Regions from separate parts of the Chitinophaga nivalis genome, predicted to be linked through region 1. Evidence: riboswitches for the same ligand, from Rfam matches in the RefSeq annotation. Region 1 holds a riboswitch; each other region holds the start of a gene.
The links. Region 1 has a riboswitch for cobalamin ahead of OL444_RS27885 (TonB-dependent receptor plug domain-containing protein). Riboswitches for the same ligand answer to the same signal wherever they lie in the genome.
Positions count from the first base shown of each region.

Region 2: another riboswitch for cobalamin. It lies ahead of OL444_RS18660 (DUF5074 domain-containing protein); the one in region 1 lies ahead of OL444_RS27885 (TonB-dependent receptor plug domain-containing protein).
Region 3: another riboswitch for cobalamin. It lies ahead of OL444_RS08680 (DUF1852 domain-containing protein); the one in region 1 lies ahead of OL444_RS27885 (TonB-dependent receptor plug domain-containing protein).

Region 1 covers NZ_JAPDNR010000001.1:7,654,038-7,658,305, forward strand. The annotation lists gene OL444_RS27880 (PAS domain-containing sensor histidine kinase) at 214-1,839, opposite strand; cobalamin riboswitch at 2,101-2,320, shown strand; gene OL444_RS27885 (TonB-dependent receptor plug domain-containing protein) at 2,446-4,268, shown strand, end outside.
Region 2 covers NZ_JAPDNR010000001.1:4,713,969-4,718,236, forward strand. The annotation lists tRNA gene OL444_RS18645 (tRNA-Arg) at 1-34, shown strand, start outside; gene OL444_RS18650 (DoxX family protein) at 263-631, opposite strand; gene OL444_RS18655 (winged helix-turn-helix transcriptional regulator) at 763-1,119, shown strand; cobalamin riboswitch at 1,402-1,626, shown strand; gene OL444_RS18660 (DUF5074 domain-containing protein) at 1,962-3,305, shown strand; gene OL444_RS18665 (hypothetical protein) at 3,530-3,844, shown strand; gene OL444_RS18670 (hypothetical protein) at 3,923-4,268, opposite strand, start outside.
Region 3 covers NZ_JAPDNR010000001.1:2,108,488-2,112,755, reverse strand. The annotation lists gene OL444_RS08685 (methionine synthase) at 1-745, opposite strand, end outside; gene OL444_RS08680 (DUF1852 domain-containing protein) at 772-1,824, opposite strand; cobalamin riboswitch at 2,009-2,190, opposite strand; gene OL444_RS08675 (Lrp/AsnC family transcriptional regulator) at 2,329-2,814, shown strand; gene OL444_RS08670 (inclusion body family protein) at 4,245-4,268, shown strand, end outside.

The DNA.
Region 1 (4,268 bases):
TCGCGGCCGCCATCCATTTATGCGTAGAAAGGTACACCTTTAAGTCATTTACCCACGCTGATTTCCCCTTGCTCAATGCTGACAGTTATTAAAATGGTGACTAAAAATACATTCCTATATGACACCCGGATGATATCGTCCGGAAAGTATAAAATTACGCACCCTATCAATAAAAAAGCAATTTTATATCCGCACTATTTATAGTAATATTCCTCAGGGTCTTGACAGCGGCAACAGAATATGAAAAGCCGCGCCTTCTTCCTTATTACTGGTCGCATAGATGCGGCCACCGTGGTTTTCTACAATCTTCCGGCATAATGCCAATCCGATGCCGGTACCTTCATACTCCTGATAATTGTGCAAGCGGTGAAAAATAAGAAAAATCTCTTCTGCGAACTGCGGATCAAATCCTACTCCATTATCCTGTATAACGATGTGTGTATAAGGTTGGGTACTATAAGGCAGGGAATACTCTTGTACTTCTTCTGGTGTGAGCATCGCCGCCGTTAATTTTATTTCAGGCGGAATGCCTTTCCGGGTAAATTTCAATGCATTGCCGATGAGGTTATAAAACAACTGATTCATCTGCAGCGGTAAGGCGGCAATTTCCGGTAATGGCGCCGTCTCTATTACGGCATGCTGCTGATGAATCAATACTTCAAAATCAATATAAATATTCTGCAGAATGTCTTGCAGTCTGGTGGGCATAAATACCGCTTTACTGTTTTCCACCCGCGAGTAATCCAGCAGATCGCTGATGAGATGAGACATGCGCTGCGCGGCACCAGATATTTTGCCGAGATATAACTGGCCGGATGTATCCTGATGTGCCTGTGTTTTCTGCAAAATACCGGAGAAGGTGATAATTTTCCGCAATGGCTCCTGCAAATCATGACTGGCGATATAAGCAAACTGCTGCAGGTTGTCATTGATCTGACGCAGGCTTTTGTTGGCAGCAGCCAATGCCTGGGTACGGGTTTGTACCAGCTCTTCCAGCTGCATGGATGTCATCCGGTCCAGTGTGATATCCCGTGCCATCCCCATAATAGATTCCGGCTGTCCGTCTTTTCCTGTAATCACCATGCCCTTTGCATGCAGGATATGTTCTTTCTGCAGTGTTTTATTCACCACCCGAAAAGTACAGTCATACAACCCGCTGGTATCAATGGCCTGCTGCCGCAGGGCGGCCACCCGTTGCTGATCGGCTTCGTGTATGCAACCATGGAATACGGCCATACTGCAGGCTTCTGCTGGTAGTCCATACCATTCACTGATCAGGGGAGAATATGTAACGAATCCGGTCCGGAGGTTCTTGCTCCAGGTACCTAGTTCTGCCACATCTACCGCATTGCGGTACAGCTTTTCTGTTTCCCGCAGTTCCTCCCGGGCCAGTACCAGGTCGGTAACATTGACAGCTGTACTCATCACCCCATACAGTAATTTGCTTTCGTTATATAACGGTTTATAAATAAGTTTATAATAGCGGATATCCGGCTGACCTTTCCGCCGGATACGCACGGGGTCTTCTGTTCCTATGTAAGGTATCCCCGTAGTAAATACACCATCGAGCAAGGTGCTGAACACCTGACCGCTCAGTTCCGGTACCGCTTCCAGCAAGGGTTTACCGATCACACCGTTATTTTTATCCCAGATATCCAGCATCGCCTCATTGACCAGCCGGACACACATTTCAGGACCAGTGTATATTGCCATCGCCACGGGAGACTCCATGAGCAAGTCTCTATAGAATTTTTCTCCGGTACCATCCGGTAAGACAAAAGTTTCATCATCGCAGTGCAACCAGTGTGACGGTTCGGGAACTTTATATGGGAGGTTCATCGAATTAAGTTCTTATGCTTGGAATAATCATTTCAAATACTTTGTAGCGGCTATTCCTCTATGATTAAGCAGGAACGGGGAATTTTATACCCGTTTTCAGACCATATACCCGGTCCGGTTCCTCCTCAGACAGCGGCAACAACCAACGCCAGCTGTATTAACAGTACATTCCATTAACAGGCTGTAAAAAGACTCCAGGGATTAGTTTTCAGGAATCATGCCGCTTCCCCTTCTCTTTTGGATATTCCCCTGACAAAGCGTAGGTTTGCAGCCACAAATGGTTATGTCTGCCCCGCAGATATATTAAAAGGGAATCCGGTGTAAAACCGGAGCTATCCCCGTAGCTGTGATCCTGCCTTCTTCCACCTGTGCGAAGAAGTGTTTTTCCGGAATTCTACTATGCCACTGTGTGTCCGTTACATGGGAAGGCCTACCGGAAAAGCAGGAGAGCCAGAAGACCTGCCAATTGTATTTATTCATCAGCGCTTTCGGGTGAAAGGCCGGGGATGTAAGTCTTTATAAGACATATCTCTCTTCTTGTATTATTCGCACTCCCCAAGCGCTTTGGAAGTATAATCCATCATGTGTTTACTTAGATTTCTGCCTGTGGCTTCAGGTATATATTTGCTTATTGCCGGGAACGCCGTTGCGCAGACAACAACCAAAGACACGTTACGGGAAGTACGTGTAGACGCCAAACGAATACCGGCATACATTAACCCGGTTACGCCGGTACAAACGCTTACCGGCAAAAAACTGGAACGGCTCAACAGCCTTTCCGTAGGCGATGCTATCCGTTATTTTTCCGGCGTGCAGCTAAAAGACTATGGTGGCGTTGGCGGGCTAAAAACCATCAACGTGCGCAGTATGGGCAGTCACCATACTACCGTATTCTATGATGGCATGATGATCGGCAATGTACAGAACGGACAGGTAGACCTCAGCAAATTTTCACTCGATAATATAGCGGAAATATCTTTATACAACGGACAAAAAAACAACATCTTCCAGCCGGCCCGCGCCTTCTCCGCCGGTAACGTACTCTTTCTGCAATCCAAAATACCTGTGTTTAACGAAGGAGAAACCATACACGGTAAGGTAAGCGTTAAAACCGGTTCTTCCGGCCTGATCAATCCCGCCATTCTGTGGCAGCAAAAGATCAATAAACGTATAACCGCCACCGTTAGTACGGAATGGATCAACGCCAATGGACGCTATAAATTTCATCTCATCGGTCCGGACTACGACTCGCTCCTGGTACGCCAGAACGGCAACGTCAACGCCTTCCGTGCAGAAGCCGCCCTCAATGGGGTATTACGCGATAGCAGCACCTGGAACCTGAAATACTATTACTATAGCTCCGCCCGCGGCTTGCCCGGCGCTACAGTAGCCGGCCACTATACCTATGGGCAGCACCTGAAAGACCAGGACATGTTCGCACAGGGTACCTGGAGTAAAAAAATAAGCCGCAAATACAGCATTATGGCGAATGTGAAGTATAGCAACTTCTACAATGTATATACTGATCCGGAGTACCTGAACGAAGCAGGGTTTCTCCAGAACCGTTATCTGCAGCAGGAAGTATACGCCTCCCTCGCCAACAAATATACCTTTACACCGTGGTGGGAAGCCTCCCTCTCCGGTGATGTCATCGTCAATACCCTGAACGCCAACATCCAACGGTTTCCTTATCCCTCCCGCTATACCGGGCTCGTATCGCTCGCCAGCAGATGGCACTTCAAACGTTTTGAAATGCAGGGAAACCTCCTGGCTACTCTCGTGAATGAATCGGTGAAAGCCTACGAAGGCGCCGGCAATAAAAGAGAATATACGCCTGCCATTTCGGTTGCCTGGCAGCCATTGGCGCACCAGAATCTTTGGCTGCGGGCGTTCTATAAGAATATATTCCGGATGCCTACCTTTAACGACCTGTATTATACCTACATCGGCAACAACAACCTGCGCCCGGAATATGTAAAACACTATGACGCCGGGTTCACCTATACCAAAGCATTCCGTGGCAGCTGGCAATACCTGTCCATACAGGCAGATGCCTACTATATAAAAGCAACGGATAAAATTGTGGCGGTACCTGCTGCCAACCTCTTCGGATGGTCGATGATGAACCTCGGACAGGTCATCATCAAAGGTACCGATGTGAACATCAACAGTGCCTGGATGCCCATACGTGACGTGATGCTGAACCTGGCACTCACGTATACCTACCAGGATGCACGGGACAGAACCACCGGTAAAAATGCCTTTAACTATGGTGCACAGATTCCCTACACACCCTGGCATAGCGGAACTTTCCTCGCCGGCATCGACTGGAAAGCACTCACCCTCAACTACAGTTTTATCTATACCGGCGAACGGTATAATCAGATAGGCAATAATGAAGATAATTACGTACAGCCCTGGTATACCAG
Region 2 (4,268 bases), 2.9 Mb from region 1:
CAGAAGGTTTCTGGTTTGAATCCAGACGAGGTCACAAAAAGAAAAGGTTTCAGCATCTGCTGGAACCTTTTTTCATTGGTGCCTGTCGCATTGCCTATATGATCCACCACTCCATTCCATTAGTTAATCCATACAAAACAAACAAGCCTCATCTGAACTCCCGCACGCATCTTTATAACCTCCTGCCGGCAAAAATCAACACTGACGATAAAGCTGATCCTTCTCCTTTACCAGGGCAGCAAAGAAGAAGGATACGTAAACATTATGCGGTAGCATTATGCACTACTTTACGCATGCTGAAATAAGAAACGAGTAACAACGTTTCAAATATCAATGGCGGCAGGATATGGCCCAAAGCATCCCCCGCAAAGGCATGTGAGGCTGCTGCGCTGAGAAATAAAACAGTAAAGCCTGCATAACCCCATTCCTTCCACGGTGTATAACGGGGAAGACTTAAAAGAATAATACCGATACATTTTCCGGTACCAATCAACAGCGGCAGAAAATCCGGATAACCCAGATGCCGTACCGTGGTCAGTACAAAATCCATTCTCATCAGATCAGTAATAGCCGTTAAAAACAGGATGACAAGAAAAATAATGGTCGTAATGCGATAAGTCCGTTTCATCATAAATTTGTTAATAATTTATATAATAACTTTAGGGTATCAAATGTATTAACACATTGAATATCAAACAATATGGCACGGCAAGGTGCGTTACGTACCTATAGGTATGTAATGATGAAAATCAATCAACTACTATGAAAGTTTTTTTGAAAAATGAAGAGAGTATAGACTTTTGTCCGGTAAGGGATGTCTTTGATCGTATCGGGAATAAATGGGCGATGATGATCGTACTTACTTTAGGACAAACCAATCATCCGATGCGCTATCACCAGGTGCAGGAAGCCATTGGCGATATTTCGCAGAAAATGCTGACGGCTACTTTGAAACACCTGCTGGAAGACGGACTGATTGCCCGGCAAATGTATCCGGAGATTCCGCCAAGAGTTGATTATTCCCTGACGGCGAAAGGAGAGAGCCTCCTGCCTCATTTATATAACCTCGCAGCATGGGCCAATGAACATATGCGGGAGCGCAGTCCTAAAGCCGGATGAATGGCTACTGCAGACTACCTGTCCGCTTTTTTTTCGTAGCAGCATTTGTACTAACGAAACCGGCAAGTGGTAATTAATTGTTGAGAATAAGTAGCCCTAACCCTTTACGGACGTAGGTTACAGGTAGGTATAGCCGATAGCGCGTATGTTTGTATAAGCAGACAGTAGGTATGTATCTTTTGAAGGCGATGCTATCCTGCCCCCTGAAAATAACTGTTGCTATCTTGCTCCCTGCAGTGTTTATTTCCTGTTTCCTGTTTGGTGATTACATATACTTACCGTACGTTTGTGACCGCAATTGGTTATACCGGTGTAGTGCCGGTATATTAAAAGGGAATCCGGTGTGAAACCGGAGCTATCCCCGTAGCTGTAATCCTGCACAACTGCCATGGCAGTTGTCGTTTTTTCGGAATTATTCTCCTCGCCACTGTTGTGCTGCGGCATAACGGGAAGGCCCCTCCGGAAAAGCAGGAAAGCCAGAAGACCTGCCAGCTGCCATTAATCATTCAGCGCTTTCGGGTGAAAGGCAAGGAATGCAAGCCAGACTATGGCTTTCTTTTCTCGTTTTATCATTTATGGCTGCGGATGACAGATCACAGGCTAATCCTGTGCACGTTTTAGTATTATAAATTTCCACGTTCATACAGTAGCTGGTATGCTGTATAGCTGTTTTGTATGTTGAAAACAGGATGAACGTTTGTTGCCTTTGTATCATGTAATTTAAAACCCTATGAGCGGACAGTAACAGTTTTACCTATTTGGCTGTAACTATAATGCAACAGATGATGATGACATATAAGTACCCTTAACCTCCCACATACTCATCTTTTAAAAAAGAGAAAATGAAAAGACATGTACTATCATGGATGAGCGCCCTTTTTTTACTGACGGTAGTATCCTGCCGTAAAAATGAAGTCCCTCCCTCATCACCAGTCAGTGAGACTGCCACACTCCGGTATAATATGGCAGTAGGGGATAGCCGCCTGCTGCAGCCGGCTCCCGGTTATCCACCCGGAAAAAATTTTAACTGGACGGTCAACGGCGAGGCAGCCGGTCATGATGCTGCTTACCGCTTTGCCGCCAAAGAACGCGGAGATTACCGCATTGTATTTACCTCAGGTGATCAACGGAATGGTGTTGATTCTGTTGTATACCAGGTAAAGGTTACCGGTAAGTATGAGAATGGATTTTTCATGCTGCACGAAGGGCAATATGCCACCAACAACGGCGACATGGCCTATTACAGCTACGACAGTAATAAGGTTACCCAGGGAGTGTATAAGCTGGAAAATCCGCTGAAGAACCTGGGGCCTACTACAGCCACCCTGCAGTTTGCCACCATCTTTAAAGGCAAAATGTATATGGTCGTAAAAGTAGGTGGACCTATGGTGGTCACGGATGCCTATACCATGAAAGAAACCGGCCGCATAGCCACCCTGCCGCAGGATGAAGGGCATGCCTTTCTGGGTATAGATAGTACCCGTGGCTTGCTGAGTGCTGCCGATGGGATTTACCGCGTTAGCCTCAGTGCTCCTGCTATTGGCGCCAAAGTGGCTGGTATCAACAGTTCCGCCGGTGATATGCTGTTATCCGGCAACTACATTTTTACCCTTACGAAAGATGATGGTATTGTAATACTGCAGGCCAGTAACTATAGCATTGTAAAAAAACATGCGAAAGGTACGATTGGCTTTGCCCGCACCAATGATGGTGCAGTATGGGCTGCCGGCGATTCGGCATTGGTGAGGATTGATCCGGTGACGTTGCAGATTACCGAAACCAAACTGCCCTTTAAAGTAACGAATGCCTGGGCATATCTCTCCTGGAGATCCGGTTCTATTACAGCCGGCAAAGCAGGCAATGTGGTATACATCGCTGCCCGGAAAGAAGCCCCCGGTATTGGTGGTATGCTCGAATATGGCGGCACTACCGTGTATCGTTATATTCCCGGTACACCGTCTTCGCTGTCAGCTCCCTTTATTACCCTGCCTGCCGGCCACTATTTCTATGGATCTGCAGTACGGTATAATGATGCGAAACAGGAACTGGTGGTTCCTACGCTCGGCGCAGAATGGGGGAACAGCAACAATAACAGATGGCTGATATATAATGCCAATACTGGTGCCCTGAAACAAACAGTTCAATATACAGGTTATTACTTTCCTGCCCTCCCGGTCTTTCATTGATTCATTTCCCCGCATTGTTTGTTATAAACCATTGATGAGAGCCGGTACTATTACCGGCTCTTTTTTTATGTCTAGCGCCATACCAGGCGTATGGGCCCGACCAGCATCATTCGTGTATTCATAGCTGTTATGTTTGCCGGCCATCAGGAGGGGAAATGTAATATGTGGTTTAAAAATTATATATTGGATCCCTGTAATGATTTTAATCCCCTAAAACCTATACTATGATTATTTATGGCCGCAGAAGTTTCTGCATGAAATCCTTTCAGCTGGCAGATATCGGTATCGCCAACGATATCCCTGACTTTGTAAAATTTGAAGTCAGACAAACGTATGTACATATTTACTGGATTCCACTTTTCCCCATTGGCAAAATATGGTGCGTTCGCAAAACGGATGATAAGCTGTATGAGGTGAATGCAGAAATATTGCCTGCACTGCAATCATTGCCACATCCGAAGGTATCCTGGGTGGCTTTCATCGGCTTAATACTGATCGGGGTACTTTTCCTGGCTTTTGTAGTAGCCGGAAGACTGTAGTTGCCTCGTTGTTTATATAAAGCCGGTACAGGGAACGACCTGCTGAAGGGCTGCCCGTACCGGCTTTATCGTAGCCTGCTATTCGAATAAAGTCAGTTCATCCCGGGTAAGGGCGTGAAAAAGATTCTGCAGCTGGTGCACGTGTACGATCGGAAGGCCATAGGGCACCAACCCGGTAGGTGCGTCTGTAAAAGGCTGGAAAACGTTGTTTTCATAGCGGATATGCACACTGTTCAGCCGGTTGTATTTAAGCGAATAAACCTTTACATCTTCTCCATACTCCGCTTCGCCCCGGATGAATCCGAACCTGGACAACAGGTATACATCCAGTACTACCGGATTGGCTTTGGCGCAGGGAATTTTACTGAGCGGCAATCCGGAATTATAAATAAATTCTTCGAATATACCTTCTACAAGGAAGGCG
Region 3 (4,268 bases), 5.5 Mb from region 1:
CGTCAATTTTAGATTTTTGAATTTTAGGGAAAATTTCTTCGTATTGACGCCATTCTGAACCTAATGTTTTTTTCCAATCGTTATTGGCTTGTATTCCATAACCATAGCAAATATGCACTGCAGTTTCGCAGTGTAAACCTTCAATGGCTCTTTCTAATGCTGCCATTCCCCAATCGTTCACTTCATCAAAGAACACATTAAATGCAGGTTCATCAAACTGGATAATATCTACCCCTGCATCCTGCAGCTCTCTTGCTTCTTCATTGAGTGCTTTCGCAAATTCCCACGCTAATTTTTCCCGGCTTTTGTAATGGTCATCATATAAGGTATCTACCATTGTAAGCGGTCCCGGTAATGCCCATTTTATAGGCTTATTAGTCTGTCTACGTAAAAATTTAGCATCTTCAACAAAAACTGCTTTTTGACGTGCAACATCACCTACAACCACTGGAACACTCGCATCATAACGGTTACGAATTCTCACAGTTTTGCGATTTTCAAAATCTACACCACTTAAATGCTCGATAAAAGTGGTTACGAAATGTTGGCGTGTTTGCTCACCATCACAAATGATATCTAACCCAGCCAATTGTTGTTCCTGCAAAGAAATGCGCAAAGCATCTTGTTTCCCTTCCAATAACTGATCTCCTTCTAATTTCCAGGGCGACCAAAGTTTCTCAGGTGGTGCAAGCCAGGCTGGTTTAGGTAAACTTCCTACAATTGAGGTTGGTAATAGTTTTTCCATTGTTGTTTCTTATTTTCTTTGATTTATTAATTAGCGAATTTAGCAGCCCACTGCTCAAGAATATCCTGGTAAGGTTTAATGAAATGCTCTTCAGCATATTTACCCTGTTCAACAGCCAGTCGGCTGCGCTCTTCACGGTCATAAACCACGCGGGTCAGTGAATAATCTTCGTGTTTAAGACTAGGTTGATAAATTTTCCCAGCCCCTGAATTTGCATTGTAAATTTCAGGGCGATAAATCTTCTGGAAAGTCTCCATCGTACTGATTGAGCTGATTAGTCCAATATCAGTATAATCAGCAAGCAGATCTCCGGAATGATAAAAAGCCATCGGTGCCACACTGTTCGGAGGCATGAAAAAACGAACTTTTAAGCCCATTTTAGAGAAATATTCATCAGTGATAGAATACTGATCCTGCAGATACTCAAAACCCAGAACCTGATGCTGATACTCAGTGCGGGTATACGTTTTGTTGCCCGATACACTTAGACAAATGATCGGAGACATTTTAAAGTGCTCTTTATAAGTGGCTGAACTCACAAAGCACTTGTAAAGTTTTCCGTGCAAATCACCAAAATTTTCAGGAATACAAAAATTAGATTTATTTTTATTGTGCTCGATCAATAAAATACTGAAATCATAATCACGAACATAAGAGGAAAAATTATTTCCGGCAATACCTTCGATACGCTGGCTAGTCTTACGGTCAAAAATATTCGTTTTTAAAACTTCAATCAACGGCAGATTGTTAATACCATTCTTATCACCAATACTCATCGTTACTGTGATGATTTCAAGTTCTACAAGGTAACGATCACCTTTAGGATTATCCAAATGAGCCAATGCATTGAATCGATTGTTAATCATATTTAAGGCATTACGTAAGTTTTGTTGGCGATTAGCTCCTCTGGCCAAGTTTGCAAAATTGGTTGTCAGACGCGTTTGACTTGAGGGGTGATAGTTTTCATCTAAACATGTACTCTTCAGCGTGAACACAAAATTATCCTTGATGGTATTCTGAATATTTTCCCTGTATTTTTGTTCGTTTACTTTCGAACTTTCTGATATGATCGCTTCCATTAGTTGTTGCAATTATTTTATTTTCAAAAAACAATTATTCTATAGCTAACTTAATTATCAATTAAACGCTGCGACCACTAAAGAAAGGACCTAAGGAAGAGATATGTACATGAAGAGGCGTGATCAAGCCTTGATGGGCTTAAAACTTGTACAATCTGACCAATGACCTCTTTACGCGGAAGCATCGACCAATACAGCAAAGGCAGGTATCCTGACTTGTAACAGCTTTTACCAGCCTTCCCGCTTTCGCAGTGACCACTATTGTAAAGCCCTGTTGTGTTACTTACAGTTGCGCGACAGCTCGTGATTTGCACACGATTCCCTTTTAATTCACCGCTAAGTAAAACCTTTCCTGATTGTTGAAATATGAAAAGAACAGAAGTATTAAATTGCTGTCAAAGTTATGTTTTTGACCATAAAAACTTATTAAATACCAAGAATTAAGTAAAAAATGCCGTATTTGAAACTACTTTTAGCTATTTATGCTGTAATTTTTTTATTTTTATGGCCATTAAAGTTATTTATGCTATGGACCAACTAGATGAGATCGATCTGAAACTATTAAAGCTATTGACGAATGATTCGAGCCGGACGATTAAAGAGCTGGCCGAGGAAGTTAATCTGTCATCCTCGCCTGTCGTTGCACGGGTCAAACGACTGGAAAACAATGGCTACATCAAAAAATATATTGCACTGCTCAACCCGGAAAAATTCAACCAGGGATTTATTGTATTTTGCAATATCAAGCTAAAACAACATGACCGGGAAATCGGACATAGTTTTGTGGCGGATATTCTCAAGATTGACGAGGTAGTTGAATGCTATAATATCTCTGGAGATTATGATTTTTTTCTAAAAGTGTTTGCCCGTGACATGAAGCATTACCAGGATTTCGTATTTAATAAACTAGGTTCAGTAAAAAGTATTGGCAGCGCGCACAGTACCTTCGTTATGTCGGAGATCAAGAATTCGCATAATTTCTGCTTTTAATAGTGACAGAAGTTTGGGTTAATGGGTACAATAAATTTTGAAAATTTAAGATTTATTTATTATTGGATGCAAGTGTATGAGTGCAGTGGTAACCAAATTATTTATTCTCAAAGCGCAATTAAAAGTTTTAGGGTTGAAGATGTTTGTAAAAATGCTTAGCTGAATGTCGTTGATCTATAAGATGTCGATGTCCTTTACAAAAATCCTCAATTTTAGATAGATCATCTATCAGAAGGTTCGAAAGTTGTCCCTCGTAGTCCGCAAAAAACTTCCTTTGATTTTTGATTCCTTACCCCATTAAATTAATTGAAGGAGTGAAAACAACCAAAACATTAGAGGATAACACAAGTATTAGTGACGATATTTTCTCAATGCTTGCACCGTTTGATAAATACCCTATGCGATAAATATCCTTCTCAGGAAATCAACAATATATTAACAAAGAGGCTCCTCAACGTTTAAGAAATCCCCATATGTGTAGTGGTCAAAATTCAAAAAAACATTCACCAATAGACGATAGGTTATCTAAGAAGCAATCATGTTTCACTTGATAATTTTAAATTGAAATTATTGTCAGGATTGGGATCACTCCCCCGAGAGAGCTTACTGGTTATGATTGTATTTATTTCACTCCTGCAAAATCCTTTCTCCAATTTTTCTATATCCGTTACAATAAATTTATATCAAGCTTCGCAGATGGGTTTCAACCTACCGAACCAGAGAACTGGTGCGGTAGCATCCAGATTCGATGGCCCTGGCAATTTCCATATGGCAGCTTCAATATGCTTCTCATAATATCAATTCAAAAAGGTATGTTTTGCGATATAAGTATAGTGAGCAGTTGATCATAATCGCTTAGTGTTTCCCTTTTTTGAGGTCATTAAATGCACAAACTCCGCAACCATTTACATCCGTCGCAAGAATGTATCCTTAGGGGGCAGATTGTCTGGGATTGAGCAACCGCACCAGTATCAGCCCTTTAAAACAACGCAAGAAAATACCCGGGCCAATAACAAAACACTTTGCGACCAGGAGCGACATGCTTACAACGCAAATACCATAGACAAATTCAAATCATATCAACAAGATAATAATAAGGAATGCTTACATTCTGTATTAGAATTTTTTTTGAAATTTTTTCTCATTCATGAACAAAATCAAATTAAGCGCTGTTATCTATTAGCGTAAAAACTTACGATCTCAAATAACCAGTTCCTAACCTCATTCCCAACCCTCAAATACCATAACATCAATGCACCATTTAAAAGGACACTAACTGACCAATATTATCCCATTCCGGGTGTTATCTACTCACATTTGACTTCTCTTTCCGGAGATGATCAGCATTCTTTTCTGATATACATATATATAATCAATGGCGGATACCGAAAAGCCAGAACAGAGTAGGTAAAACTTTAACATCACCTCATATGTCAAACACAGCGCAAGCTCCC